DNA from 4 places in the Gracilibacillus sp. D59 genome. Region 3 is predicted to be linked to each of the others. Evidence: riboswitches for the same ligand, from Rfam matches in the RefSeq annotation. Region 3 holds a riboswitch; each other region holds the start of a gene.

Region 1 (7,820 bases), on a different contig from region 3:
TTATCTAGGTGCTAACATTTATTGAGCGGACATTTAGTGCGTTATTGGAATGAAAATCACTTGTTTTTTCATGTTAGCGGACATTGAATCCCTTATTTGGTTCATTTCGGCTTGAATTAGCACTATTTTCGATGAATAGCGGAATAGATGTCCGCGACCACCCTAACAACGAGACTTTCGTCACAAATAGCGGAACAAATGTCCACGCTCAGCCCAGATTTATTTGGGAGTCCACGTTACTTCGCAGAATATGGAAACTATGGTTGTTAAAATGACCTTTCCACAGTTGCCTTTTGTGAGTTATTTCACAATGCTGTATTATGTTATAATTGGTTTTATTTCAAAGAAAGGGAAGGATACGGGGCATGTGGGTTGTCATTATTGTTTGTATTATTGTAGTAATCGGTGTACTAGCATTGTCGATTTTGACTTTAAATAAAGGGTATGGTTATAAGCATACTATTGATCCATTACCAGACGAACAGGAATATAATGAAGAAAAAGAGTCCGATGAAAATGAAAACAGTGACCGATAACAATTAATCGGTCACTGTTTTATTCTTAAAGAGAAGCCTTATATATCGCAATCGCATCATCACGGTTCAGTTTCTTGAAATTACCGAATTCCGGTCTTGCGATCACTGTTTTATCAGCCATTTCCTCGATACTGTCTTCATCAATATTATAATCAGCTAGGCGGGAGGGTGCTTCGATACTATTCCAGAAAGCACGTAGTTTAGCTATTCCTTCTAAGCCAACTTCTTTATCTGATTTACCATTTGGATCCACATTGAATACGCGGACAGCTAATTGCTTAAAACGATGTACGTTTTCATCGATCGCATATTCCATCCAATTTGGGAATAGAATTGCTAGACCCCCACCATGTGGAATGTCATGGACAGCTGAAACGGCATGTTCCAAGTTGTGTGTTGCCCAGTCACCATGGTATCCCATGTTTACCATTCCATTTAAAGCCATCGTACCATTGTATAGAACTGTTGCACGATGTTCTTCATTTTCAAGGTCTGCTAATAATTTTGGAGCTGTTTCTACCATCGTTTGTAGAATTCCTTCTACCATACGATCCTGTAATAATGTATTTTCTTCATGATGAAAATAATGCTCAAGTGCGTGTGACATAATATCAACCATACCATAAATCGTTTGGTCTTTCGGTACTGTTTTGGTGAAAACAGGATCCAAAATGGAGAAAGCTGGATAGGTATAAGGACTGCCCCAACCATGCTTTTCATTTGTTTCCCAATTTGTAATGACAGATCCAGGATTCATTTCAGAACCTGTTGCTGCTAGTGTCAAAACAGTTCCGAATGGAAGTGCGTCGGTAGCATTCGCCTTCTTAGTTACAATATTCCAAATATCATCATTTGATTTGGCTCCTGCTGCAATTGCTTTTGTACAGTCAATGGTACTTCCACCACCAACAGCAAGGATGAAATCTATTTTTTCTTCTTTGCAAATGTCAATACCTTTACGTGCTGTGGTTACACGTGGGTTTGGTTCAACACCACTTAATTCAAATATCTTTTTATTTTCTTGCTTTAATATATCAATAACCCGATCGTATAATCCGTTTCGTTTAATACTTCCGCCGCCATAGACAACAAGAATATTATCGCCGTAACTTTGTAATTCTGTTTGTAAGTTCTCTAATTGCCCTTGACCGAAATATAACTTCGTCGGGTTATGAAAAATGAAATTTTGCATGCTTTTACCTCCTTGGAATCAACATCCACTATTAAATATGGCAATAATCTAAGTTTGTGTAAAGTATAATGCTTTTATGTTCTTTAAAGATAATAGTGTGTAACTAATACCGGTTGAAATCTGATGATTTTCTCCACTTTAATTAAAAGGAATGTTTAATAATTGAAGGAAAAGGAATAGTACTGGTAGAATAAATAATATAGAACAAAAAGCAAACGTTCTAATTTAATTTGAAGGAGTGGATAGAGTGAGTAACAAATTATTTACATCCAAAGCAACTGCACAAGGTGGCCGTGACGGTCATGTCAAATCAGATGATGGTTTAATTGATTTAAACCTGGTAAATCCAGCTGGTGATGGTGATGGAAAAGGCTCTAATCCAGAACAATTATTTGCTGCAGGTTATTCTGCATGCTATGACGGTGCTTTGAACTTAATGGCATCTAAACAAAAAAAAGATATTGATTCTTCTATTACGGCAGAAGTTAGCTTATTAAAAGATGAAGCTGACGGAGGATTCAAAATTGGTGTAGTACTTAACGTAGAAATCAAAGGCGTATCACAGGAAGAAGCAGAAGAACTAGCAAAACAAGCACATGACTTCTGCCCATACTCAAAAGCAACGAGAGGCAATATTGATGTAGAACTAAAAACAAAAGCTGTATAAATAATAGAAAGAGCACGGTTTTTTGGAAACCGTGCTCTTGTTATTAGATAAGAAAAACCCTTTTTTATTAAGAACGATTTTTAAAGTAATCAGTAAATGCGTGAATGAATTCAATTCCCTGGTACAACCAGACGCTCAATGCTGCAAGGGAAAATAGACCAATCATAAAGAATCTAAACCACATGATAATACCTCCTTCAAATTATTTTTGTGGAAGGGGTACGAATGTGATCAGATAATTAGATTGATAAAATACTGCATGCAAATAATGTCGTGCTACGAATGATTGTTGAAGAGAGTAAAGAATCAGGGATAATAGTAATATTCCAATCATTAATCGACCTTCATTAAAAATACCTTTGTCTGCCGATGAATCATGATAGTCAGCATCATAATAATAAGTCGCATGTAGTTCTTCGTTTAATTCAATGTTAAATACATTAGATTGATAATTTGATAGTGTGATAAAGTGAGAAATGGTTAACATTATCATGACAAAGATGAGGGATTTTCTCATAGCTACAACCATCTCCCTTTCTTATTACATACATCCAGTATACACCTGATATACAGAACGGTAAAGTTAAGTTCTTTATCACGGTACTAACCGTCTGAAAGACCACCACTTCAAGCTTCAAGTAACACAAGAATAAGGTTAGGGTTAATAGACGCTAACACCCTGATCATAGTCTCACTTTATATAATATGTTATTACTTTTTTATCCAAAATAGCACACGAAGAGCAAAACAGATTATAAAACTTTCTTATTTCTACTTGCTCCTAAACCGAAACCGGTCATAAGTAATGCAATAAATATGATCGTTAGAATAGAAGGCTGCCAATCGTTCGTGATATCAAAAATAAGACCAACAACAATTGGTCCAATTGATGCTAACAAGTAACCAAAAGATTGAGACATACCTGATAATTCAGCTGCTTGTCTTGCGTTAGTGGTTCTTAGTCCAAGTAAGGCTAATGCTAAACTAATGCTTGCCCCTAACATAATACCAATTAACGTAATCGCAATGGTGGATCCAATAATATCAGGCTCAAAATACAATATGCTATATCCGATAAGTCCAGACAAACCAAAAACTGCGACGACAGGCTGTTGATTTTTTAGTTTACTCGCGATAACAGGTGTGAAGAAGGTAGCAGGCAAACTAATGAATTGCATATATGCTACATACCATCCAGCAACTGATCCCGAAAACCCATTGGAAATCAAAATTTCAGCTAACCATGAGATCGTCACATAAAATAAAAAGGACTGTAACCCCATAAAACAGGTCACCTGCCAAGCAACAGGTGAACGCAATAATTTGACTGTGCTCGGTTCAAACAGTTCACTATCTTCTTGAAGGGGCGCTTTATTCATCGCCACTAACCAAGCAAAAATACCAATGATCGTTAATATGCTCCAACTAGCTAATGACCATTTCCAGCCGAGTCCAGCAGTTGTTGTTAATGGAACGCTTAACCCAGATCCTAATGCTGCAAAAATAGACATGGAAGTAGTATAAACACCGGTCATTAAACCAATCTTAGTAGGAAAATTACTTTTAATAAGACTTGGTAAAATGACATTAATGATGGCGATTCCCACACCAATTAATGTGGTCCCGATGAATAATAAAGTAATGGATGCAGTGGAACGAACCCAAATACCAATTAATAATGTTAAAAGACCGTAAAGTAATGCTTTTTCATTACTTGTTCGATTGGCAATTCTTGGAGCAATTGGTGACATAAAAGCAAAGGCTATGAGAGGTAGACTGGTTAAAAAGCCTGCGCTCCAATTATTGATGGATAAATCTTCACGGATTATTCCAATAATGGGCCCGACAGAAGTAATGGCGGGTCTTAAATTAAAGGCTAATAGAATAATTCCTGTAATAAAAAGAATAGTATAATACTTCTTTGCTAAATGTTGATCTGTTTTCATTTGTTCACCTTATTTCTATGGTATAATTAACAATTGCCATACAAAATATGCTAAAATAAGTAAGAAACTATCATTGGATTTAGCATTATAATAGAATAACATATATAAATCACAAGTAAAAGTTAAGTAAAGTGAAGGAAGGTCTATAATGGAGAATAAAGTCGTTAAAGAATTACTTTCATGGTTGAAGGCGTTGTTGGTTGCTATTATAATCGTACTCCTATGTCGGCACTTTTTGATTACACCTTCAGTTGTCAAAGGTGAATCGATGATGCCGAATTTAAAAGATGGAGACCGGATCATTTTGAGTAAGATAAGCAATATAGATCGTTTTGACGAAATTGCCTTCGAAGCACCAGATTCAAACGATAATTATGTGAAAAGGGTAATTGGCTTTCCTGGTGATACGATCGAGATGAGAGATGATAACCTGTATATTAATGGGGAACTTTATGAAGAATCATATCTTGATAAGTACAAATCTTTGCTTTCTGAAGGTCAAAAGCTTACAAATGATTTCACTCTTAAAGAATTAACAGGAAAAGAACGTGTTCCCGAAGGCAAAATATTTGTTTTAGGGGATAATCGAAGAGTTAGTAAAGATAGCCGTCAATTTGGGTTTGTTAATGAAGAAGCTATCATTGGAGATGTCAAAATGCGGATCTGGCCGATTGATTCATTTGGGATAATTAATTAGAGACGGGAAAACTTGACATTTCATCGTATCCATGTTTTATTGGTTATAACTTCATAATAAATTCCGCTAGGGGTGCTGCAAGAGCAGCTGAGATAAGAATCGATTTCTTGATCCCTTTGAACCTGAACTGGTTAAAACCAGCGTAGGAAAGTGGAGTCGGATGGTGTGTGAATACATGCACCTTTATTTTTTGATATGGATTATTCAAAGAGCCGCTCCGCTACCCGCGAGCGGCTTTTTTATGGAAATATATATTTTTTGTGGAGGCAGTAGACATGACATTTAGTCAAGAATTGCGAGTAGCGGCAAATGATATTTACCAAGGTATTTTTGAACACCCTTTTGTAGTGGGAATTGGTGAAGGGAACCTACACAAAGAAGCAATCATTCATTATGTAAAAGCAGATTTTGAGTACCTTAATGCGTTTATGAATATTTATGGTATTGCCATTACGAAAAGCACTACAAGAGAAGATATGACGTATTTTTATGAAAAAATCGGCTTCATCTTAAATAGTGAAATTCATCCACATCATAATTTGTGTCGTGTTGCAGGAGTGGACTATGATGAATTGCAAGGATATCCTCTGCCACCGACAGCTGATCATTATGTAGCACACATGAAAAGTGTAGCTCAGCAAGGAAGTATAGGTGAATTAATTGCAGCCTTGTTACCTTGTCCATGGACCTATTTGGAAATCGGACATTATTTAAAAGATAAATATCAACCGACAGAGCAACACCCTTTCTATGAATGGATTACATTTTACGCAAAAGAAGAAACAGCATCCGTTACGACTGAATTATGTGAACGTTTAGATAAGTGGGCAGAACAAGTAGGAGAAGGAGAAAAACAAAAAGCAAAATTAGCCTTTATGAAAAGCTGTCAGCTAGAGTATTTATTCTGGGAGATGGCATATAACGTTGAAGCATGGCCATTTTCATTAGATGGAAAGGGGAATTAAAATGCATAAAGTAGCGTCAGCACTAACAATAGCTGGAACCGATCCATCGGGTGGTGCCGGTATTCAAGCAGACTTGAAAGTGTTTCAGGAACGAGAAGTTTATGGTATGAGTGTGATTACCTCTGTAGTAGCGCAAAATACATTGGGAGTTCAAGATGTGCAACACTTGTCCATTGATTTTATTGAAAAGCAATTAGATGCTGTATTAACAGATATCCCACCGCAAGCAATCAAGACTGGGATGATCGCTACTGTCGATATGATGAAATTAATAGCAGAAAAACTAGCAAAAACGAACATTCCTTATGTTATTGATCCGGTTATGGTGGCGAAAAGCGGTGATTCCTTAATGGATGAAGCATCAAGACAAGTTATTCGTGATACGCTAATTCCTCTTGCTACAGTAGTAACACCCAATATACCGGAAGCGGAAATTTTAGTAGGTTTTGAGATTCATCATAATCAGGACGCAGAAAAAGCAGCGAAAGTGATTGTGGATGATTTAGGTGCAAAAGCAGCGGTTGTTAAAGGTGGCCACCTGCAAGGGGAAGCTGTGGATGTTTTATATGATGGTAAAAATCTTCATTATCTAAAGGCAGATCGTTTTGATACGAAACATACGCATGGAACAGGCTGTACCTTCTCCGCTGTCATCACTGCTGAACTGGCAAAAGGTAAGACAGTAAAAGACGCAGTGGCAATCGGAAAGGATTTTATTACAGATGCCATTCAGTATCCTTTAGAGCTAGGTCATGGCCATGGTCCGACAAATCATTGGGGATACAGATTAAAAGGTTTACCTCATAAAAGGGAGGCATTCAAGTGAGCCATTTAATTGAGGAGGTACGAAAGCAGCAACCATTGATTCATAATATTACAAATCAAGTAGTAATGAACTTCACAGCAAATGGACTATATGCTGTTGGTGCAGCACCTGTAATGGCGAATGCCAAAGAAGAGGTAGAAGAAATGGCGCAGATTGCAAGTGCTGTCGTATTAAATATTGGGACATTAACAAAAGAGCAAGTCGATGCGATGATTTTAGCAGGTAAAGCTGCCAATCGAGCAGGGGTACCTGTTGTGTTAGACCCGGTGGGTGTCGGTGCTACCACATTCCGAACAGATTCCGCTAAGCGAATCGTACAGGAAGTCAAGGTAACATGTATCAGAGGGAATGCAGGGGAAATTTCCAATTTAGCCGGAGTTGATGCTCAAGTTCGTGGTGTCGAAGGTTCAAGTAGTATCGATGTACAACAATTAGCAGAGTTAGCTTTTGATACATTACAAGTACCTCTTGCTATCACTGGGGAAAAAGACGTGGTTATCAACCAAGATGAACGAGTTATAATCTCCAATGGTCATCCACTTCTAACAAAAGTAACTGGTGCAGGGTGTTTATTATCAGCTGTTATTGCGTCCTTCTTATCGGTAAGTGAAAACGTGATAGAAGCTGTGACTAATGCACTTAGCTATTATGGAGTGGCAGCAGAAAATGCTGCAGAAATGCATACCTATCCAGGAAGTTTTCAAATAGCATTCTTGGATCAATTGTTTGTAGTAGATGGAGAAGAAGTCAACAAGAAAAAACAAATAACTAGGAGTTCTTAAAAGAATGAAACGTGATGTATTGCAAGTTTATTTTATACTCGGAAGTAATAATACGAAAGAAGATCCCTTATATGTACTAAGAGAAGCGTTAAAGGGTGGTATTACCCTTTTTCAGTTTCGCGAGAAAGGCCGAGGTGCTCTTGAAGGAGAAGCTAAAAAGCAATTAGCCATTCAAATGAAAGAGCTATGTCATCAATATCATGTCCCTT
Region 2 (7,820 bases), on a different contig from region 3:
CGCAGTCAAATTGCTGAAGGCTGGGGAAAAAAATATTTAGGTGACGGCTGGAACGTATACAGCGCTGGAATTGAAACACATGGATTAAATCCAAATGCGGTCAAAGCGATGAAAGAAGTAGATATTGATATTTCCAATCAGACATCTGATAAAATTGACATGGAAATTCTACGTAATGCTGATATGGTTGTTACTTTATGTGGGGATGCACGTGATAAGTGTCCGGTCATTCCATCTGGTGTTCGAAATGAACACTGGGGATTCGATGATCCGGCCAAAGCAGAAGGAACAGACGAAGAAAAATGGTCTGTCTTCCAGCAAGTGCGTGATGAAATTGGAAAACGGATTAAACGTTTTGCAGAAACAGGAGAATAAATAGTGAAAAGAATGGACTTTTGAATTTTAGTCCATTTTTTTTGTTTAGTGTTATCAAGGTGCTAAGTGTCCGTGTCATAATAGGCATTTTAACATCACAAGTGTAACCTTTTTTTTAGAAAAACGACTAATAGAAAAAGGGAGGCGATGTGGAGGATGAAATATTTTCTTGGTATTATCTTGATATTATTGTTAACCGCCTGTGGTACATCTCTTGATAATGGGAATAAAACACAAGGAGATTCAAGTAATGAAGGGCATAATGAGATGGAGGGGTATGTGGCAAGTGTAGAAGATAATCGTGTATTAGTTGTCGAGAACCGATTGGATCCAACAGTTACTGAGTTTGATCCACAGCAACATGACGAGGCAGGAAATGCGATTTATTTTAGTCTCGAAGAAATAGAAGATAGTATGACTAATTCACTAATCAGAGGCGAAAAAATTCAAGTTACCCATGGTGCAGTGGCGGAATCCTATCCTGGGCAAAGTAGTGCCGTTGCCATAAAAAGAATAGTTGACGAAGACCATGATGTAGTAATAAAGCTTGATCAAACACTAAATTTAATGGTACTGGAACAATTTATACAACAAGTAGAAAAAAGTGAAGATGCTATTATGCGAGTTGTCCAATATACGACAGAAGGCGATCCGGTTTTTAACAATTATATGTTCGAAAATGGAGAACATAGTATAAAAGTGGATGCAACCCAAGATAACTTTGGTGTGGCTGAAACAATAAGAGACGTATCTTGTCCACAATTAGAATATTATTTAATAGATAATCAAAACATAATGTTCGAACTGACAGGTTGTGACAATGAGGGTGGAGCATTAGCGATCGCGAGTCTTCCTATTGCAGATATCATTGTTCCTGAAGATATTTACCATCGTATCGAAGTCATCGTAAATGATGAAGTCGTATTGGATTCAAACGATAAAAATGAAATAGGAGAGATAATTACAAAAATTCGTGAAGGTACACCACAATCAGTGATGACGATGACTATGATGGCACCAGAAGGAGAAATCAAATTGTATGGCAAAAATGGAACCATTCAATTTGATTATCAAAAGGCAGGAAATGTGATCCGTTATAATACATTTGTAGAGGCTGGTTTAACATTTGACTAAACATGGGGAATACTCCATGTTTTTTACTAAGCACAAATATCTTGAAATCGAGATAAACGTATGATAAATTGTATTTATCTCAGTATCGAGATAAATACATATATTATCTCAGACTGGGAAAATATAAAGTATCAAAGAAGCAAAGGAGTTTTACAAATATGGTAAAAGTTGCAGTAGTTTATTACAGTTCAACAGGTATAAACTATCAATTAGCGAATTGGGCAGCAGAAGCAATAAAAGAAGCAGGAGCGGAAGTGAAAGTAGTACGCGTTGCTGAGACAGCACCGGAAGAAGCAATCGCACAAAATCCAGGCTGGAAAAAACATGTAGAAGAAACTAAAGATGTCCCTGTAGCAACGACTGAAGATCTAGAATGGGCGGATGCTATTATTTTTAGCACTCCAACACGTTTTGGAAATGTAGCATCACAAATGAAACAATTCATCGATACACAAGGTGGTTTATGGGCGTCTGGTAAGACAGTAAACAAAGTAGTAAGTGCAATGTCATCTGCTTCTAATCCACACGGTGGACAAGAAGCAACAGTTTTAAGCCTTTATACATCTATGATGCACTGGGGGGCAATCATCGTTCCTCCAGGATATTCTGATGATTCATTATTTGCAGCTGGCGGTAATCCATATGGGACAAGTGTTACGCAAAGCCAGGAAGATGGTTCCATGGTAGAAGATGTTCAAGCAGCAGTTAAACATCAAGCAAAACGTGTCGTCGAAGTAGCAAATAAAATTCATGGATAAGACTAGGTAAGAATTTTAAAATAAATCCTTTTAAATAATAGAGAGAGTAGCAATAATTTTTTTGTTACTCTCTTTTTTTACATATTCGCCCCCGAAATCTCCTCATATCAGTGACACCGTATATTCCAATGGCTGTAGATGGCGGAACATATTAAACTCCACCATGTAAAAAATCCAAATAGAAGTATGAAGAACTGAAGCGAACACCTAAAAATCCGACTTGATCTTAGCTATGAATTCTTGCGAAATGGTCCAAGCCCAAACAGATAAGAATTACGAAAATCTTACATTTTTCAAAGATTTTTTCATACAATTCTTTTAGAGGTGATAATAGTGACAAGAGTATCATATAACGAAAGTGACATTAATTTAATAGCAAGAATGTTGAGGGCAGAAGCCATTGCTGAAGGGCGACTAGGGATGCTCATGGTTGGGAATGTTATTGTAAATCGGGCAAAAGCTGATTGTTTAGATTTTAAGGATGTAAGGACTATACGTGATGTAATTTTTCAAGTTCAAGGTGGAAATTATTCTTTTGAAGCAGTACAAAAAGGTAGTTTATTTTATAGACCAGCAAGAGAAGTGGAGAAAAGGTTAGCACGACAAGTTGTAAAGTATTGGAGAAAACATCCTTCTAAATATTCTCTTTGGTATTTTAATCCGTATGCTGAATGTCCACCTACATGGTATGGTCAACCATTTGCAGGACAATATAAACAACATTGTTATTATGAACCACAGGCTAATACATGCGGAAGTGCTTATAGATTTTAACAAATACACAATACATTGGGGGGATTTTGATCGTTATCGATCAACACTCCCTTTAGTCTACTAGTAATATATATGTAGATACACTGAAAACGAAGAGTGTAGATAAAAGTAAAAACGAGAAATATTCTTTTTTTTCGATAACTAACATTTCAATAACCCGAACAGAATTAGATAATCCTAAAGAAAATAGCATAGCAAAAAGTAATAAAGTCGGAGAATCAGTTGACGGATTTGAACTTACTAACCCCGTAATAGATATCAATAACACTCGAACTGCAAAATAAATCGTTAAAACACTAAAAATAATGTCTATAGCTAAAAATAACTTATTTCTCTCTAAATACTTTTTTTGAATCTTTTCTCCTATTTTCATTTTCAGCCCTCCTTATAGCCATGTATACGATTAAATTAAGCTGTCATAAGCATAATCTCTTCTGTCAATATTTTAACATAATATTCCAAAAAGTTGAAATTAATCCATAAAAAAGACGAACATTTAATGACCGTCAGTTGAACTCATGCATCTGTTAGATAAAGTAAAATTGTTAACAATTTCAAATTTTTTCTTTTATTGTAGTCGTACGGTTTAAATAACCTGTACAAAAAGACCTTCCCCTTGAAGCCATTCAGCTATGAAAACATCTTTGTAGTCAGTAATATTATAAGTGTTTAATTGTGATTTCAGCCAAGATTCATCAAAGCCCAAATCAATGATTTCGTCCCATAAAACTTCTCCGTCTCTTATCAAAGTGATTGGTACGGAAACTACTTGTGAAGGCATATTAAAATCTTCCTGAGTCGTTTTTTGATACTTTGACTTTTTTAAAATACTAAGCGATCCGTTTGCCTCTAAATAGCAAAAGGCGACTTCACGAATAGAAAAGGTTTCACTTTGTCGAAGTAAATTTTGTAATTGATTTAAATTCATTCGATTTTTCTTTAATGCTTCACGATCAACAATTCCATTTTTGATAAGAGCAGAAGGTTTCCCTTCAACCAAACCTCTGATTGCAAGGAATTTTTGACTTAAATACTCAACGAAAAAAAGTAATCCTCCCCAAATACACATAGAATAAATAATATAAAGGACGCCTATTTTATGATCGTATAAAGCATTTCCAATTAATTCTCCTAAAACAATAGCTGCTATAAAAGTGAACGGGGAAATTTGATTAATGATTTTTTTTCCTACAAATTTCACTATGATAAACAAGAAAAAAAATCCAACTATAAGTTCAATTGTTAAGTACATAATTTTCATTTATATACAAACTCCACTTTTTTAAATTTGTTCAACCGATACTAGTAATATTTTGCATGATTTTCACCTGAATATGTATCGATATTACAAATCAATCAGATAGGTGCTTTAAACCTTTTCTGTAAAAAAATCGATATCATCATTCTTTGATTCAATCTACTTCATTAGCTTTGTTACTTTTCTATGTTATTCTTCTTGTTTATGTTCAAAGCAATATATAAAAGTAAACCAAACGCTCCTCTACCAAGCAATACCAGACCGAATTCTCCAATTAGTAATAAGACATAAGTTACAATCATACCAAGTAATACATATAAAAATACTTGCATTTAAATATCCTCCTTACCAAAACTTTAATATTTCTTCTTCCACAATACTGCAATGTAATTAGAGTGTTGGAAATAGCTATTGTCGGTTGGAGAATTTGGTATGTTAATTAGTAGGGTTAATAAAACTTGATCAAAAGTACGAATTATGTCAAAGTAGAAGGTAGTAATAGAATAATGAATGTAGGGGGACCGGTGTTGCCGGTTGAGACTGTATCCGTAAGATGCTGACCCTTAGAACCTGATCTGGTTAGCACCAGCGTAGGGAACATATGAGATAATAGTATCTATATGCGCCCTAGGCAATTCGTCTAGGGCGCTTTCTTATATGTTCCTCTAAAAAGATAATATAAATAGGGGGATTTCATCATGAAAAAATTTTTAATTGCAATCATAGGTTTGTTTATTTTGGCAGGATGTGGGAATGAAGAAAAGACACAAGAAGAATTAGAGAAAGTTACCTTAGTATTAGATTGGACGCCAAACACTAATCACACCGGACTTTATGTAGCCGAATCAAAAGGATATTTTAAAGAAGAGGGCCTTGATGTGGAAATTGTCATGCCAGGTGAAGCGGGGGCAGATCAAACTGTAGCTTCTGGCCAGGCAGAATTTGGTATTAGTTATCAGGAACAGGTAACAGAAGCACGTACTCAAGATATACCACTCGTTTCGATTGCTGCAGTTATTCAGCACAATACTTCCGGTTTTGCTGCACCAGTGGAAAAAGGAATCACATCACCTGCTGATTTTGCAGGGAAAACGTATGGTGGTTGGGGTGCTCCTGTTGAATCTGCAGTTATCGATGCGTTAATGAAACAAGAAGGTGCATCTGTAGAGGATGTAGAAATCGTAAATATGGGAAATACCGACTTTTTTACAGCAGTTGAACGTGATGTTGACTTTGCCTGGATTTATTATGGCTGGACAGGAATCGAAGCCGAACTTCGAGGAAAAGAAATTGATATGATGTATCTCACGGACTATTCGGAAAAACTAGATTATTATACGCCAGTTATTACAACAAATGAAGAGATGATTGAACAAAACCCGGAAACCATTGAAAAATTTATGGCTGCAGTAAGTCGCGGCTATCAAGATGCAATTGATCATCCAAGTGAAGCTGCTGATATCTTAGTTGATGCCGTACCAGATTTAGATGAAGAATTAGTCCATGCAAGCCAAGAATGGGTATCGCCAAAATATCAAGACGATGCAGACAGATGGGGCGAGCAATCAGCAGAGGTATGGAGTAATTATGCCGAATTCATGTTTAATAATGACTTGTTAGAGCGTGAACTAGACGTTGAAGCAGCGTTTACCAACGAATTTTTACCAGAATAATGGAGGGATCGCAATGGCTGAAGCATTAGTTAGTGTACAAATCATTCCAAAGACACCAAAAGGAGAAGATTCAATCCCTTTTGTTGATGAAGCAATCAAAATTATCGAACAAGCGGGGGTCAAATATCAAGTCAATCCATTAGAAACAACCATGGAAGGTGATCTTGTAGATTTATTATCTGTTATCGAAAAAATGAATCATCGTATGCATGAGTTAGATTGCCCAAGTGTTATCTCACAAGTTAAAATTTATTCTCATAAGAATCATAAAGCTTCTATGAGTGAATTGACCAAGAAATATCGTTAAATGGGAAAAAGCGGTCACTAAACAATAAAAAGTGGCCAGTAAATAGGAGCATGTTTTATGTTTAGAAAGTCATTTTTACCAGTCACAGTGATCATTAGTATTTTAATTATATGGGAAGTTTCCAGTCGCATCTTTGATATTCCGACCTGGGTCCTTCCTGCACCAACTGTTATTATTCAGGAAGCGATCAGCGGCTGGAATGACTACCAGCACCATATATTTTCGACAGTTTTGTTGACTGTTTGCGGACTAGCTATTGGTGTTAGTGTAGGGTTGATTATTGCGGTAGTCCTTCATGTTTTGCCCAAAATTCGAGAAGCACTATATCCACTGCTTATCATGTCACAAAATATTCCGATTATTGTGCTCGCACCACTGCTTGTTATTTGGTTCGGATTTGGTGTAACGCCGAAATTATTAATTATTACTTTAGTATGTTTTTTCCCAATCGTTGTATCTACCATAGATGGATTAAGGCATACAAACCCGGAATTAATTCATTACATGAAAATGGCTGGCGCTTCGAAAAAGCAAATTTTCATGAAGCTTGAATTGCCTCATGCGGTTCCACAAATGTTTTCCGGCTTAAAAATCTCAGCTACCTATAGTGTAATGGGTGCTGTAATATCTGAATGGTTAGGTGCCAATGAAGGAATTGGTGTATACATGACGTTGGCTTCATCATCGTTTCGAACTGACAGGGTATTTGTTGCCATTTTATTTATTATGATTTTATGTCTGATTTTTTTTGCGATTATCATTGCTGCTCAAAAAATCATATTAAAATGGCATCCGGGTAAGGAGGATCAATAATGAGTACACTAGAACTCGAGAAAATTACAAAAAGCTTCGGTGAACAGACGATTCTGGATAACCTGGATTTACAAGTGAATGATGGTGAATTCGTCTCCTTACTAGGACCGTCTGGAAGTGGGAAAAGTACAATTTTTCATCTAATCGGCGGGCTCTATCAAGCAGACCTTGGCACGATTCGATTGGATAATGAAACGATTAATGGTAAAAGAGGCGCTATTAGTTATATGCCGCAGACACCATCGTTATTCCCGTGGCGTACGGTTTTAGAAAATGTTATTTTAGGTATGGAGTTATATCAAAAGCCTGATAAAGAAAAAGCGCTCGCGATGTTGGAAAAGGCTGGATTAAAGGATTATGCCAACGCCTATCCACATGAATTGTCAGGTGGAATGCGTCAACGTGTTGCATTTGTACGCAGTTTATTAAGCCCACAATCTTTTATATGTCTAGATGAACCTTTTTCAGCATTAGATGAGTTCACAAGGTTAGAAATGCAAAAATGGTTATTAGCTATCTGGGAGCAAGAACGGCCCTCTGTCTTATTTGTGACACATAACATTGAGGAAGCTATTTTCTTATCAGATCGAATTCTTGTCTTAGGTGCGAAGCCTGCTAAGGTCATCAACGAATTCAGCATTGATTTTAATCGTCCGAGACAGGAAGAATTAACCTTATCGACAGCATTTCTTGAAAAGAAAAAAGAAATCTACCAAACATTACGAGGT
Region 3 (7,820 bases):
TATTGTTCGTCGTATTGCTTATTATTAAAGGATGGAGCTTAGTGGCGAATTGGTGGATGTTACGTATTCGCGATAAAAATATCAGAGTCATGGATAAAGTTGTCCGTTTCTCCTTAATTGTGACGTTAGTTTATTTTTTTCTTGCTCAGGAGATAATCTTTTTAGCGGTGGTTACTGTTTTGCTGATTGTTCTTTTTGCCACTAATTATCAAACAGCTAGGAAACATAAGGCGTTAAATTGGGATTTGCTAATCGAGAGTGATTATTTGCGAATGCGCTCCTTTTACCGATTAGCCAATATGTTTACAGATGTTCCACATTTGGAAACACAGGTAAAAAAGCGCCATTGGCTATCGCGTTTGTTGACAGGATCGCTTCCTTTTCAACAGAAACAGGCGTATCCTTATTTGTATCGCTTAACAACAGTTAGAAGCGGAGAATACCTAGGCATATATATAAGACTGCTTGTCATTGGCGGGTTACTGATTTACTTCGTACCCAATCCATGGCTAAAGCTTATTTTTGCCTTATTATTTATGTATATGATCTTTTTGCAAGTGATCCCATTATGGAAGCACCATGCAACATTAGTATGGTTAGATCTTTATCCAATTGCACAACAAGTAAGAGAACAAGCATTTATTAAATGGATGCAGCAATTGATTTTCGTTGTCGCCCTTGTCTTTATTTTATTTCTGATCATTATCGGCGAGTGGTTAATGGGCATATTGATGGCAATTGCAAGTCTTATGTTTATCTTATTTGGAATCCCGAATTATTTGACCAAGAAAATTGGTGAAAATAATGTAAACCCGTTTCAATAATTGAAACGGGTTTTTTCATAAGTAAAGAAAGCATATAATCCGCGGTATCGACGCATTTGTAAGCAGAGTAGCCATTTTGAAATAGCTTGTACAGGAAACCATCGCTGCGGCTGTCCACTTCCCTTTCCACGGGATTTTCGCCTAAGCTAACTTTGGTAAGCAAAGAGCGCTTACCAAAGTGGATCTTAGTCGAAAATCATTCCGTAGGAGTGGAAGTGGACGGCCTCCGCTATGAAACTGTTCTACAACGTTTGTGACTGCTAACTTCTCGAGCTTTCTTAACCTGTGTAATAAAATTGGAATGTCAGCGAGTACATTCATAGTAGAGCAATAATTAGCGTAGGCGTCCACTTCGACTCCTGTGGGATCAGCGTGATCTGAAGATCCACTTTTGTAAAGCGATCTTCTTTACAAAAGTTAGCTGAAGACACGCCCCACGGAAAGCGAAGTGGGCAAGCCGCAGCGGTTGTTACGCCTATTATTCATGTCAAAATAACTACTTTGGATAGGACCGGGTGGGCTTTCCCGGTTTTTCTTATACTGTTAATAGTCCGTAAAACCCCGTTGATGGAAGTTCTACTTTATCATTTGAGTGCTAGGAGAAGCGGGATCGGATGGCTTTGTGCGTCCGCATGGAGTTATCCATTTTCATTCAACGTAGCAGCAATCAACATTTTTGCCGCTATTTTCATGGCTCGCTCGTCAAAATCAAACATCGGGTGATGGTGAGGTACGAAGCCATTTTCGATTTGGGCTCCTGTAAAGAAATAGGCACCAGGTATTTCTTCTAAATAATAGGCAAAATCTTCACCTGTCATACTTGGTACAATCATTTCAGCCTTCTCTACTTCTTTCACCTGTTCGGCAGCAGCTAATACCTTTTCAGCATGCTCTGCATGGTTGACAACAGGTCTGTATCCGTAGGTATAATCAAAATCATAGGATACATCATAGCCAATACATGTGCCTTTTAGCACTTTTTCGATTTCCCCTTTTATAAAATGTTGTACGTCCGGATTAAAGGTGCGTACCGTTCCATCAATCATCGCTACATCTGGAATAACATTGTACGCATCACCTGCATGAAATTGTCCGATCGATAGTACAGCTGTTTCTAATGGATCAATCCGTCTTGAGACAATTTGTTGTAGATTCGTTACAAGTTGTGAACCAACTACAATCGGATCTTTCGTCTGGTGTGGAATTGCTCCATGACCACCTTTTCCTTTTATTTCAATGGTGAAGTGATCTGCTGCTGCCATAAAGTTCCCACGTGATGTTTGAACGAGACCATAGGGTGTATTTGTCCAGAGATGAGTGCCATAAATGACATCAACATTCTCTAACACGCCTGCTTCAATCATTGGCTTGGCACCACCAGGGGCAAGTTCTTCAGCATGCTGATGAATGAAAACTACTGTGCCAGCAAGTTCTTCTTGGTGGTTTTTTAATACTTTGGCAACGGCAAGTAATGTCGTCGTATGACCGTCGTGTCCACAAGCATGCATAACACCGTCATTTTTAGATTTGTATGGCACATCCTTTTCATCTTGAATCGGCAGTGCATCAAAGTCAGCGCGTAATGCAACGGTTTTACCAGGCTTAGCACCTTTTAAGGTGGCTACAACACCGTTACCCCCGATATTTGCTTGATAGGGAATGTCTAATATTTTATATTGTTCCTGAATAAATGCTGCTGTTTTATGTTCTTGAAAGGAAAGCTCCGGATATTGGTGTAAAAACCTGCGCATTTCCACCATTTCATTATATAAATCATCAATTTCCTCATATAAAGTGTTCATCATGTCCTCACCCCACAGAAGATTTTCTTTTTATCACGGTGCTAATCGTCCGCAAAATCCCTACTTCAATGTTTGAGTGAATCTAAGAAGCTAAATGGGGATAACGGATGTTCACACCCTGATAAATTTCGCTAACCATCAGTGGGAGTCAAAAATCCCCACTGATGGAAGTCTTACTTTATTATACCATAGATTCCTAGATTTTCGTTTTTGTAAGCAGGTGGATATTATAGAACAAAAAAACAACCTCCAAACAAATGGAAGTTGTTTTTTCTATATTAAAAAAAGGGGGGGGTTAGTGAATTATTGAAAGCTCTTGTCTGACAAAAGTCGCTCTGTTTCTTCTTTATGACTAGTTTCATCTGCAATAATATCTTCTAATTTCACAACTAGTTCGGTTAAACCAAGCTCATCTGCTTGTTGTTTTCTTTTTTCATAACGCTCAATTGTTTCTTTTTCAGCTTGATAAGTAGCTTCTAACAAATCTTTAACATCTGTTAGTTGTTCGACTTTTGCTGGTGTTGTAGTTGGAGTACCACCTAATGTTTTGATTTTGTCGGATAAATATAAAGCATGTCCAATCTCATCATTTATTTCATCTTCAAAAAATGGTTTCAAAAAGGAACGATATAATCCAGAAACAACGGATGCATGGTACGTATACATGATCGTTGCCGCATATTCATTTGCTAAATCCTCATTTAATCCATCAATTAAAGTTTGTAATTTTTCTTGATCTTGGGCCATTAACTTCAACATCCTTTCTTATTTATGTTTCCATTATATGTCTACCCTTATGGAGAAATATTAAACATATAAATCGGATTATTTTTTGTTGGCGAATGTTTAATCCTATGTTATCCTTTTCCTGTAAGTAAAAAAAATACGAATGAACACTAGGGGAGCCATTTGGCTGAGACGAATCTTCGGACCCTTTGAACCTGATCTGGTTAACACTAGCGGAGGGAAGTGGTAGAAAAGCGATAATTAATTGAAGCTTTCGATACATACCACTCGTCCATGCTGGATGGGTGGTTTTTTATTTCCTTTAGGTCAAAGGAGGTTGTACCAATGCAAGGAATTCACCTAATTTCCAATGGCAGATTGACAGAAAATGATTTGCAGTTTGTGCCAGAGAATATCGATAAGGTTGATTTTATTCACCTTCGGGAAAAGACTAAAACAGCAAAAGAAATAGTGGAAATGATTGATTTGTTGGTAGAATCAGGTGTACCAGCAGATCGGATCATTATCAATGACCGTGTAGATGTAGCATGGGTAAAAAAGTGTAAAGGAGTCCAGCTTGCATTTCATAGTATTCCAGTTGCAGATGTAAAAAACTCCTTCCCAATTCGTATCGGTAAGTCAGTACATTCCCTGGTCGAAGCCATCGCTGCGGAACAAAATGGCGCGGATTTTCTACTTTATGGCCATATTTTTCCAAGTAATTCTAAACAAGGCATCGAACCAAGAGGTGTAGCTGCGTTAACAGAACTTACCGAAAATGTTTCGATTCCTGTTATCGCCATTGGCGGAATTACCGAACTAAATATGAGCGAAGTACTGGATGCTGGTGCTAGCGGTGTGGCAATTATGTCAGGAGTATGGGATGCCGAAGATCCTACCAATGCATTGAAGTGTTACCGCAAAGTGTTCGACAAAAGGAAGGAGGGACATCTTGACTAAACGATTCGATCAAATCATTGTTGGCGGTGGAGTTATGGGAGCATCGATTGCCTATGAATTAAGTAAAAGAGGTTACCATGTACTACTGTTGGAAGAGAATATAATTGCTGGTGAGGCATCGAGTGCTGCAGCTGGCATGTTAGGCGTACAAATGGAGTTCGAACAGGACTCACCATTATTTCGCTTTGCCAAAGAAAGCCGTGACTTATATTCTCGTTTAGCAAAAGATTTACTGGAAGAGAGTGGTATAGATATTCAGTTAATCGAGAAGGGTGCATTGAAGTTAGTCTATCATCAAGATGAAATCGATGATCTCAAAAGAATTGCAAGTTTTCAAACACAACAAAAAGTGGAGGCAAAAGTGATTTCACCGGCAAGTATACCGGAAAAAGAACTTGCTACCGATTTTTATGCAGCTCTTTATTGTCCGACAGAAGGTCAAGTATCAGCGCCACATGTAACGAAAGCATTTGCGAAAGCTGCAGAACATTATGGTGCTGTGATTCAAGAACAGACGAAGGTGCAAGATATCCTGAGTGAAAACGGGAAAGTCAAAGGCGTGAAGACAGATGAAAAAGTGTACACCGCTGAAAGTGTCATCATGACTTGCGGTTTTAAGAGTTCTCATTTTTCTCGGTATGTTAATCAACTTACACCTGTGAAAGGCGAATGTCTGTCCGTTGTTACGGAAAAGCCTCTTATTCAATCGACCATTTTTACAGAAGGTTGTTATCTCGTTCCCAAAAGAGGTAATCGAATCATTATTGGCGCAACTTCAAAGCCAAACCAAACCGATAAAAACGTGAAAGTAGCAAGTGTTCTTCATTTGTTATCACGGGCCAAACAGATACTTCCGGCATTAAATCAGGCAACCATAGAAGAGGCCTGGGCAGGTGTACGTCCACTAACAAAAGATGGTCTTCCCTATTTAGGAGAAGTACCAGGTGTATCAGGATTATATGTCGCAACTGGCCATTACCGAAATGGTATATTGCTAGCACCGAGAACATCAACATTTCTAGCAGATATCGTCGAAGGGAAACAAGTCAATCAAACTTATTTGGAGGCGTTTTCGTTAAAGAGAGAAAGTATCATTTCAGTGTAGAAAGGAGGGCTGATATTGGAGATTATCGTGAATGGAGACCCGCTAAAAGTAAGAGAAGGTATCACTAATATTGAAGAATTAATCCAAGAATTGCGTTTGGAGAAGAAATCATTAATTGTGGAGCATAACCAAACCATTTTAAAAAAAGAAAAACATAAAGAAACGGCAATTTCAGAGGGTGACAAATTGGAAATTGTTCATTTTGTAGGAGGAGGATAACACAATGCTTAAAGTAGGTAATTATACATTCAATTCTCGATTATTTTTAGGGACAGGTAAATATCCAAACTATGATATTCAAAAACAAGCGGTAGATGTATCTGAAACAGAAGTATTAACTTTTTCGGTACGTCGGATGAATATTTTTGATGCAGACCAGCCGAACTTTTTGGAAAAAATAGATTTGAAGAAGTATCGTTTTCTACCAAACACAGCTGGTGCCAAAAATGCGGAAGAAGCAGTAAGAATTGCTAAATTAGCGGATGCATCAGGTCTATGTGACATGGTCAAAGTAGAGGTGATCGGTTGTGACAAAACATTGCTTCCAGATCCTGTTGAAACGTTAAAAGCGACAGAGACATTACTAGCTGAGGGGTTTACTGTACTGCCATACACGTCTGACGATGTCGTACTTGCTAGAAAACTAGAGGAATTAGGTGTGCATGCGATTATGCCAGGAGCTTCGCCAATTGGTTCTGGGCAAGGCATTATTAATCCATTAAACTTGCAATTTATTATCGAGCAATCTAGTGTTCCCGTGATTGTAGATGCTGGAATTGGTTCGCCGAAAGATGCTGCCTATGCTATGGAACTAGGAGCAGATGGTGTTCTTCTCAATACGGCTGTTTCTGGTGCGAATGATCCTGTCAAAATGGCTGAAGCTATGAAATTAGCAGTGGAAGCGGGGCGATTAGGATTTGAAGCAGGTCGAATAGCGAAGAAAGAATATGCGGTAGCAAGTAGTCCTAAGGAAGGGATAAGTGTTGGTGAATAGTCGTTATCATCGCCAAATGCTCTTCGAACCAATTGGCGAAACAGGACAAAAAAGATTACAGGAAAGCCATGTCGTAATTGTTGGTGTTGGTGCACTTGGTTCAAGCAGTGCGGAAATGTTAGCAAGGGCTGGAGTAGGAACGTTAACCTTAATTGATCGTGATTATGTGGAAGAAACCAATTTGCAACGGCAACAGCTTTTTTCAGAAGAAGATGTCCGAATGCAAACACCTAAAGTAATTGCCGCTAAAAAAAGGTTGGAGGCAATTAATCATTTGACTCAAATCCATGCAGAAGTGATTGATGCCGGTGTGGAGGAATTAGAAGCAATTGTACCGAAAGTGGATGTGGTGATTGATGCCACAGACAATTTTGATACAAGATTAATTATTAATGATATTTGTCAAAAACATCAAAAACCATGGATTTATGGAGCTTGTGTAGCAAGTTATGGTGTGACGTTCACGGTTTTACCTGAGGAAACACCATGTTTGCAATGCTTAATGGATCATATACCAAGTGATGGAGCAACGTGTGATACGGTCGGGATCATTAGTCCAGCAGTACAAATGGTTGTCTCTCATCAGGTAACAGAGGTGCTGAAAATAATTACGGGGAATCATGATGCACTTTCGGGGAAATTAATCGCTTTTGATTTATGGAAAAATCAGCAAATGGAATTGAAGGTGGCGAGTTTAAAAGATGACACGTGTCCATCATGTGTGAAAAAACAATACCCACATTTAACATATCAATCTCAACTGAAAACAGCGGTACTATGTGGTCGGAATACGGTCCAAATAAGAACAAGTGCAGAAAAAATCATTCACTTTGATGAAATGAAAAAACATTTGGAACACAATCAACAAATTAAATTGTTTAGCAATCCATATTTGTTATCATTTGAGATCGATAAATATCGTGTGGTCGTATTCCGAGATGGACGTACGCTCATTCATGGCACAAAAAATGTACAAGAAGCTAAAAAAGTATATTATCAGTTTGTAGGATGAGAATGAAACAATAGTAGAATAGTATCTTAAACAAAGAAAATCCGAAAGTTGATTCAACATTCTATGGTTAGAATGAATCAGTTCGGATTTCTTTGTTTTATATTGGCTATGCTCCTAACGCTTTACCATTTTCCTTTTAATAGTTTCTCCGCTTGAATACGAGTTGCTCGTTGAGTTCCGTATTTTTTCTTAAGATCGAGAAACTTTGCCTCACGTTGAAGTTTACGGAAACTTTTAAACCGTTCTTCAGAAAGCACTCCACTACTAATGGCTTTTTTTACTGCACAGCCAGGTTCTGATCTATGATGACAATCACGAAATTTACACTGTCCTTCCAGTTCCTCAATATCTTGAAATGTTTGACTTGCTGCATCTTCAGTCGACCATAGTTGCAATT
Region 4 (7,820 bases), on a different contig from region 3:
TTCTGACACCAAGTGCAGAAAAAATGCCTGGAGCAATTAGAAAAGCAGAAGAATTAGTCAAGAATATACCGAATAGCTTTATGCCGCAACAATTTGAAAATAAGGCAAATCCAGATATTCATCGTCAAACAACAGCTCTTGAAATATTAGAGCAGATGAATCATGAGTTGGATGGCTTTGTCGCCACTGCTGGAACTGGTGGGACCATTACAGGTACTGGTGAAGCATTAAGACAACAACTTCATGATCTACATATAGCTGTCGTGGAGCCAAAAGGTTCACCTGTATTATCTGGTGGAAAACCAGGTAAACACAAACTAGTTGGTACAAGTCCTGGTTTTGTTCCAGATATCTTAAACACTTCTATTTACGATGAAATTATCCAAATTGGTGATGAAGATGCGATTAACACATTTAAACGTTTAGCAGCAGAAGAAGGACTTTTCGTTGGTCCATCTGCTGGAGCAGCCGTTTTTGCTGCCATTCAAGTAGCAAAAAGGCTTGGTTCAGGTAAAAAAGTAGTCTGTATTGCTCCAGATACCGGAGAACGATATTTAAGTATGCATTTGTTTTAATACTTGATGTTTTAAACAAGATTCTTGTAAGTACACTTTCCGTAGTGACTTTAAAAAGGGTATATAATTTTAGGTTCACTAAATGCTCAAAGAGATCAGTAAAAACTGATCTCTTTGTTGTAAGTTAACGAAATAAATAAGTGTCTAACCGTCTATCTAGTCGAAACACTTATACAACTTCAAAATTAAAAGGGTCCAAAATACGGTCCTGGTCCATATGGTCCTGGCGGAAATGGAGGTCCATAAGGTGGATAATCGTAATAAGGAGGATATGGTGGGTATGGGTACGGCCCTGGATGACCGCCTGCGATTTCGCTTCCTAAATAACCTAACCCAAAACCTAACAATCCTGCCCCTAATGGTCCTATAGGTCCAAAAAATCTTTCGTCTGGATGTGGTGGTTGTTGTGGCTGTCGAAATTGTTGAGGTGCCATCTGATAGTGGTGATGATGCATAAAGCATTCCCCTTCCTTCAGTAAACTTTCATCACTTGATAGTAGCCTATGCACCAATTACAAATTGGGATAGGATATTCACCTATTTTTGAAAAAATAATTTAAAAGGTGGTTTGTACATTGAAAATAATCGAAAAAGAAAATGTGAATTGGGAAGACCAGTTTTTACATCAAGACGTGCCAAGTATTACACCTTATTTAATACCAGATAATCAAACAGCACCTATTATATTAGTTATACCAGGAGGCGGATACGGTCATCGTGCATATCATGAAGGGGAGCCAGTTGCAAATTGGCTCAATCAAAATGGAATACATGCCTGTGTTTTAAGATACCAGATTGCACCGATATCAGAACAAGAAACTATTGAACAAGCACAGCAGGCCTTACAATTAATCAAAAGCAAGAGAAATGATTGGGGTTTGAATGATCATAATCAAATAGGCGTGTTAGGTTTTTCAGCTGGTGGGCACCTAGCTGCAGTGGTCAGTAATCATCACATTGAGACAGAGGGTTTCTCCTCAAGGCCTGATTTTCAAATCCTTTGTTATCCGGTAATTACAATGGGAGAGTTCACACATGAGGGAAGTAAAGCGAATTTACTTGGTGAAAATCCAAACCAGTCATTGATTGATCAATATTCTTGTGAGAAAATTGTACATGAAGATACCCCGCCAGCGTTCATCTGGTCAACCGCAAATGATCAATCGGTATTATCCATTAATAGTTTAAAATATGCGGAATCATTACAACGGTATCAGATTCCGTATGAGTTACATATTTATCAAGATGGCAGACATGGTTTGGGGCTTGCTGAAGACCATCCGAATACGATGGACTGGAAAAATGCTTGCTTACGTTGGTTAAACGCTTATATAACAGAAAGTGAGGAAGATTAATGGCAAAAGTAAAAATGCTCGTACAATCCACCTATAATAAAGAATTACTGCGAGCAGGTAAAATATACGAAATCAATGATGAAACAGCAAAACGCTGGGAAATTAGCAGAATTGCTGAAATCATCGAAGAAGAAAAACAAAATTAATGTAGTTCCAGTAGCTTTCGTAATTTTAATCGGAAGCTATTTTTTTGATCATCGGTAAATTTTTTCGGTCCTTTTGTTCGTAAACCTGCTTTTCTGGCTTTAGCATTCACATGGCGTTCTTGTAACATTCGGTTGATTTTTTCTTTTGAATAAATGAAGCCAACGTGATGCATCACTTGGCATCCTTTCTCTAAACAAAGTGCTGCTAGTCCGTAGTCTTGGGTGATTACTAAATCATTACGCAGCACCATTTGTACGATTCGATAATCAACTGCATCAGACCCGTCGTCTACATATTTTACAGTTACATGTTGAGGCGTTTCTTTTATTGAGAAATGACTGTAACTTTTTACTACTATTACATTGAGCTGATAGGTTTTGGCTTCTTCTATAATAATATCGGTCACAGGACAAGCATCTGCATCGACATATATTTTCATGATATTCGCTCCCTTCTCAAAAATAGTAGGTATAAATAGTATAGCAAAATCGACAAAATTATAGTATGATTTTCTTAGTCTATCAATAGAAAGTAAGGGAAATAAATGAAAAGCTATTTAGAAGAACAACAAGAACAAATGCTGAGAATGTTAGAACAGTTAGTCAATATCGATAGTGGCTCATACGACAAAGAAGGTGTCGATAAAATTGGAGCCGTCATGAAACAATATTATCAAGACATTGATTTTGAAGTGGAGGAAGTGAAACAAGAGGAATCAGGCAATCACTTGATTGTTCGAAAAAAGAATGTGGATCCATCTAAACCAACTATTTTGATTCTTACACACATGGATACCGTGTTTGAAAAGGGAACAGCTAAGGAAAGACCTTTTAGTATAAAAGGGAATCGAGCATATGGTCCAGGTGTCATCGACATGAAAGCAAGTCTTGTTTCTGTATATTATGCGATTAACGCATTGCTAGAAAGTGAGAAAGAGTCTGTTGGACAGGTGGAAATATTATTAACGAGCGATGAAGAAATAGGTTCTCAAACCTCTAGAGAGCTAATCGAAAAACATGCCCGGAATAAAAAATTTGCATTAGTAATGGAACCAGCCCGCAAAAACGGTGCGATCGTCTCAGCGAGAAGAGGTAAAGGTCTTTACACATTGGAAGTAATCGGGAAAGCAGCTCATTCAGGTATCGAACCTGAAAAAGGAAGAAGTGCGATTGAAGAGTTAGCGTATAAAATTATACAATTGTATGATATTACCGATGAGGAAGAGGGCATTCATGTCAATGTAGGCTTAATTGAAGGTGGAACTTCAGTGAATACAGTTTCTGATCATGCAACAGCTCAAGTCGATGTACGCTTCCGAACACAAGAGCAAGCAGAAGAAATAAAGGAACAAATCGCTACAATTATGGCCAGTACCGAAGTAGACGGGACCAAAGTCAACATGGAAGGGGATATCAATCGCCCGCCAATGGAAAAAACGGAACAAACAGAAAAATTGTTACGTATTATTAAACGAGTTGGAGACGAACTAGATATTTTTATTAAAGATACGGAAACTGGTGGCGGATCTGATGCTTCATTTACCTCTGCATTAGGTATACCAACCGTAGATGGTCTAGGACCGGTAGGAGGAAGAGCCCATCGAGAAAGCGAATATCTCGAATTAGAATCCTTCATCCCGCGAACACTTCTTCTAGCACATGTCATCGATGAATTAGCAAAATCATAGGCGAATTTGTTTAGATACGAAAAAACGCAATTCACTTATAAAAGTGAATTGCGTTTTAAATTAACCTGCATCATAATTTTCTTGTAGAAAATGTAGCTGATGTCTTAATAATTGCATCTCTTCATCATTTAAAGGTACTAACGGTAAACGAACTCCTCCAACATCGATTCCGTTTATGCTTAATGCTGCTTTTATCGGTGTTGGACTTGGTGCCATAAACATAGATTGCATAATCGGTAGCAAGAAATGATGTAATTCCTGTGCCCGCAACATATCCCCGTTTTGACAAGCAGCAATCATATCGTTCATTTCGTTTCCAACAATATGTGAAGAAACAGAAACAATTCCATTTGCCCCAATAGCAACAGCTGGAAGTGTTAAGTTATCATCTCCACTATATAATGAAAAGTCCTGATCTGTTTCTCGAATAATTTTGGTCATCACATCGAGATTACCGCTAGCTTCTTTTACGGACACGATATTGTCAATTTTGGAAAGTTCAATAATGGTTTCAGGATTAACATTAATACTCGTTCTTCCTGGAATATTATACAACATCACAGGTAGAGTAGTAGATTCCGCAATCACTTTAAAGTGTTGGTATAAACCTTCTTGTGATGGTTTATTGTAATAAGGTGCTACAAGCATGATGCCATCTACACCGATCGTTTCCGCTTTTTTCGTCATCTCGATAGATTCGCGCGTATTGTTTGACCCGGTCCCAGCAATAACTGGCACCCGGCCATTAACTGTTTTAACGGCGTATTTTATCAAAGATATTTTTTCTTCTTTTGATAGTGTCGGAGATTCACCAGTCGTTCCTGTAACAACTAATGCATCTGTTCCATTTTGAATTAAGTAGTTAATTAAGCGCTCTGTTTTTCCGTAATCAATTTCTCCATTTGGATCAAAAGGAGTAACCATTGCTGTTAATACACGTCCAAAGTTCATGATACATCCACCTCTATTCAAAGATTTAAAACAATTTGACTATTTCCATTGAATAGAGGGTATCTCATCACCAATGTTAATAAAAAAGATGCAACAATGAGGGTCTCATTGTTGCATCTGGTTTTACACTGGATTCGATGCGTGAGATAGCCCTCCATATAGTTCGTCACTATATGACAGCCCTGCATTTATTCAATGAAGGACCAGTAATTTAAGTTGATGTATACTTAGATTACTTCGGCAAATTCCCCTTTCCATAGCTTTCTCTGGCGACATCAGCCTCCAACTATGTACTAATGGTTTTTGCACCTCTATTCTCACTTCAATAAAAAATTGAAGCAAAATATTTAATTGTTTTACGTTGTAACCAACTATATCAAAAAATATCGATTAGTGCAATCCGATTTATTAAAAAATTTCTTGACAATATGGAAAAATTTGATATGATGTAATCGAATTAAATATTATCAACACATTCCACTAGGGGTGTCTTTTAAAGACTGAGATTAAAGTAATACTTTAAGACCCTTAGAACCTGATCTGGTTAACACCAGCGTAGGGAAGTGGCTAGTATCTAATATATTGCAATCCTTTTATATGGATAAGTATAGCCACTATCTCTACGTTTGTATGGATAGTGGTTTTTTGTGTTTGAAGGGGGCTTGGCACAATTAAAGGGAACGTAGAAGGCGTAAGCCTAGATCAATACTTATTACAAAAAGGAGATGTGTTTAATGAAAAAATCTTTAACATTAACAGATATTTTAGTAACGATTGTCATTGCCTTTATTTTTAGTGTTATTTACAAACTTTGGGGTCCATTATACAGCTTAATTGGAGTGTTTGGCTTACACCTAGACCAATTAATTTATGGTATGTGGTTTATGGCAGCTACAGTAGCTTTCCTTATCATTCGTAAGCCAGGGGTTGCTTTATTGGCAGAACTTGCTGCTGCCCAGGGTGAATTTTTATTTGGTGGACAGTGGGGAATATCTTTACTGTTATATGGCCTTGTACAAGGGTTAGGCTGTGAACTGATTTTTGCAATGTATCGATACAAAAGTTATCGTTTATATGTTACCTGTTTGGCAGCAGTGGGAGCAACAATAGGTTCACTCATTTTAGATGTGTTTTATGGTTATATCGATTCATTAGCCGTTTGGAATCTTACATTATTGATTGTTGCCAGATTAATAGGATCGATATTGATCACCGGTGTGTTTGCCTACTATTTAGTAGAAGCATTGGACAAAACAGGTGTTACGAAAGCTATTCGTCCCATTTCAAAGGACGATTACAAAAAGTTGGACGATGAGATGGGGTAAACTGAGATGTTAGAAATTAAAAATATGCGAGCAAAATATCCAAGCGCGGCATCTTTATTATTTAAAGATTTTTCATTATCCATTAATAAAGGGGAGAAAGTATTACTTGTCGGTCCTTCAGGTTCTGGGAAGTCTACATTACTCCAAATCATGGCCGGCTTAATACCAGACGTTATTGAAATGCCTTTAAAAGCAGATAAACAACAAATATCAGAATCGTACGGCATGGTTTTTCAAGACCCAGATGCTCAATTTTGTATGCCATATGTAGATGAAGAAATTGCGTTTGTATTGGAAAACCGAAATACTCCAAGACAAGACATGGATGATTTAATTTGCCAATACCTAACCCAGGTTGGATTACAATTAGATGATTATCACGTTTCGATCCAACAATTATCTGGTGGAATGAAACAACGTCTTGCGATAGCATCTGTCTTAGCATTAGAACCTGAAGTGCTTTTTTTAGATGAACCAACCGCTATGCTAGACCAAGTTGGTACTAAACAAGTTTGGGACACCTTGAAGAATGTCTCAGAGGATAAGACAGTGGTGATTGTAGAACACAAAATTGATCATGTATTATCATTAGTTGATCGAGTTATCATCTTGGATGACACTGGTTCTATAGTGGCCGACGGTGAGCCAAACGATATTTTTAATCAATTCCGCAGTAAACTCTATCAATATGGGATATGGTATCCCCATATTTGGGATGATTATGCAAGTCAATTACCAGAACAGTCGCATAATGAACATAGTTATCAACCACTTGTAACCATGCAATCTTTTTCCGGTTATTATCAGAAACATTTAAAAATGCATGTCGAAAATGCGGTAATTAACCGAGGAGATTGGATAACAATAACCGGTGAAAATGGTTCTGGTAAAAGCACGCTTATGCTGGCAATGATGCAATTAATTAAAACATCAGGAGAGATTAGTTATTTTATAGCGGAGGATATAAGAACATGCGATTACCGAAAAATGGGGTATGTTTTTCAAAACCCTGAACTGCAATTTGTGAAAAACAGTGTCTACGAAGAACTTGAGCATTCATTAAAGCATAGCAATGTGCCACAAAAACAGTTCGCAAACAGAATAGAAGCACATTTGACCAAATATAATTTGTATCATGTTAAAGACCATCATCCATATCAATTATCTATTGGTCAAAAGAAACGTTTAAGTGTAGCAACTGCAACAATAGCAGATGTTGATATTCTGTTATTAGATGAACCGACCTTTGGACAGGATGCTAAAAATACCTTCCAAATGCTCGAACTTTTCGAAGAATGCAGGAAAAATGGTGTCACCATTGTGATGGTTACTCATCAGACTGAAATAGTAGAACTATACGCTACCAAGGAATGGCGAATAAAAGATGGAAAAATCACAGATATCATTGATCTTTCCAAACAGTTCGAAAATACGTTGAAGGATGATATGTATGTCAATCAGTATTAATTACCAATCTACATGGTTGCATCGGATAAATCCCAGTTTTAAATTATTGATATTGACCGCATTGTTTATTGGTATGCTATTTGTGCACAATCCCAATTTTTTGTTATATATGATTATTGGTGCTCTTCTACTATATCTTTTTGGTACCGGACATACCTGGAAAGTAATCGGGTTGTTAGCTATTCCATTATTGATTATTTTTCTTTCATCTTCTACAACTATGATCTTTTTTGGTGAAGGGGAAACTACCTGGTTTAAATTAGGCTTAATCCATATAACAGAAGAGAGTTTTTATCGCGGTATTCACTTAGGG

What was found. Region 3 has a riboswitch for thiamine pyrophosphate ahead of ACTWP4_RS18995 (DUF561 domain-containing protein). Riboswitches for the same ligand answer to the same signal wherever they lie in the genome.
Region 1: it holds a riboswitch for thiamine pyrophosphate, as region 3 does, so the genes downstream of both, tenA (thiaminase II) here and ACTWP4_RS18995 (DUF561 domain-containing protein) in region 3, are expected to answer to the same signal.
Region 2: it holds a riboswitch for thiamine pyrophosphate, as region 3 does, so the genes downstream of both, ACTWP4_RS19420 (ABC transporter substrate-binding protein) here and ACTWP4_RS18995 (DUF561 domain-containing protein) in region 3, are expected to answer to the same signal.
Region 4: it holds a riboswitch for thiamine pyrophosphate, as region 3 does, so the genes downstream of both, ACTWP4_RS15240 (ECF transporter S component) here and ACTWP4_RS18995 (DUF561 domain-containing protein) in region 3, are expected to answer to the same signal.

What each region holds. Positions count from the first base shown of each region.
Region 1 is NZ_JBQQCK010000004.1:64,757-72,576, reverse strand. It holds gene ytzI (YtzI protein) at 366-536, shown strand; gene ACTWP4_RS08715 (iron-containing alcohol dehydrogenase) at 562-1,728, opposite strand; gene ACTWP4_RS08710 (organic hydroperoxide resistance protein) at 1,976-2,395, shown strand; gene ACTWP4_RS08705 (hypothetical protein) at 2,598-2,912, opposite strand; gene ACTWP4_RS08700 (CynX/NimT family MFS transporter) at 3,148-4,341, opposite strand; gene lepB (signal peptidase I) at 4,490-5,038, shown strand; TPP riboswitch at 5,097-5,204, shown strand; gene tenA (thiaminase II) at 5,314-6,003, shown strand; gene thiD (bifunctional hydroxymethylpyrimidine kinase/phosphomethylpyrimidine kinase) at 6,005-6,829, shown strand; gene thiM (hydroxyethylthiazole kinase) at 6,826-7,611, shown strand; gene thiE (thiamine phosphate synthase) at 7,616-7,820, shown strand, end outside.
Region 2 is NZ_JBQQCK010000014.1:91,099-98,918, reverse strand. It holds gene arsC (arsenate reductase (thioredoxin)) at 1-375, shown strand, start outside; gene ACTWP4_RS19450 (DUF4362 domain-containing protein) at 532-1,509, shown strand; gene wrbA (NAD(P)H:quinone oxidoreductase) at 1,668-2,267, shown strand; gene ACTWP4_RS19440 (cell wall hydrolase) at 2,601-3,041, shown strand; gene ACTWP4_RS19435 (hypothetical protein) at 3,094-3,414, opposite strand; gene ACTWP4_RS19430 (DUF421 domain-containing protein) at 3,628-4,302, opposite strand; gene ACTWP4_RS19425 (hypothetical protein) at 4,476-4,631, opposite strand; TPP riboswitch at 4,804-4,913, shown strand; gene ACTWP4_RS19420 (ABC transporter substrate-binding protein) at 4,998-5,972, shown strand; gene ACTWP4_RS19415 (thiamine-binding protein) at 5,986-6,279, shown strand; gene ACTWP4_RS19410 (ABC transporter permease) at 6,337-7,092, shown strand; gene ACTWP4_RS19405 (ABC transporter ATP-binding protein) at 7,092-7,820, shown strand, end outside.
Region 3 is NZ_JBQQCK010000013.1:129,045-136,864, reverse strand. It holds gene ACTWP4_RS19010 (ABC transporter permease) at 1-824, shown strand, start outside; gene ACTWP4_RS19005 (M20 metallopeptidase family protein) at 1,463-2,629, opposite strand; gene ACTWP4_RS19000 (ferritin-like domain-containing protein) at 2,930-3,373, opposite strand; TPP riboswitch at 3,515-3,611, shown strand; gene ACTWP4_RS18995 (DUF561 domain-containing protein) at 3,698-4,312, shown strand; gene thiO (glycine oxidase ThiO) at 4,305-5,417, shown strand; gene thiS (sulfur carrier protein ThiS) at 5,433-5,636, shown strand; gene ACTWP4_RS18980 (thiazole synthase) at 5,641-6,411, shown strand; gene ACTWP4_RS18975 (MoeB/ThiF family adenylyltransferase) at 6,404-7,423, shown strand; gene rsgA (ribosome small subunit-dependent GTPase A) at 7,546-7,820, opposite strand, start outside.
Region 4 is NZ_JBQQCK010000009.1:59,385-67,204, forward strand. It holds gene cysK (cysteine synthase A) at 1-575, shown strand, start outside; gene ACTWP4_RS15210 (hypothetical protein) at 761-1,030, opposite strand; gene ACTWP4_RS15215 (alpha/beta hydrolase) at 1,151-1,930, shown strand; gene ACTWP4_RS15220 (hypothetical protein) at 1,930-2,076, shown strand; gene ACTWP4_RS15225 (YaiI/YqxD family protein) at 2,073-2,516, opposite strand; gene ACTWP4_RS15230 (M20 family metallopeptidase) at 2,622-3,764, shown strand; gene dapA (4-hydroxy-tetrahydrodipicolinate synthase) at 3,825-4,718, opposite strand; lysine riboswitch at 4,855-5,037, opposite strand; TPP riboswitch at 5,188-5,294, shown strand; gene ACTWP4_RS15240 (ECF transporter S component) at 5,450-6,040, shown strand; gene ACTWP4_RS15245 (ABC transporter ATP-binding protein) at 6,047-7,507, shown strand; gene ACTWP4_RS15250 (energy-coupling factor transporter transmembrane component T family protein) at 7,491-7,820, shown strand, end outside.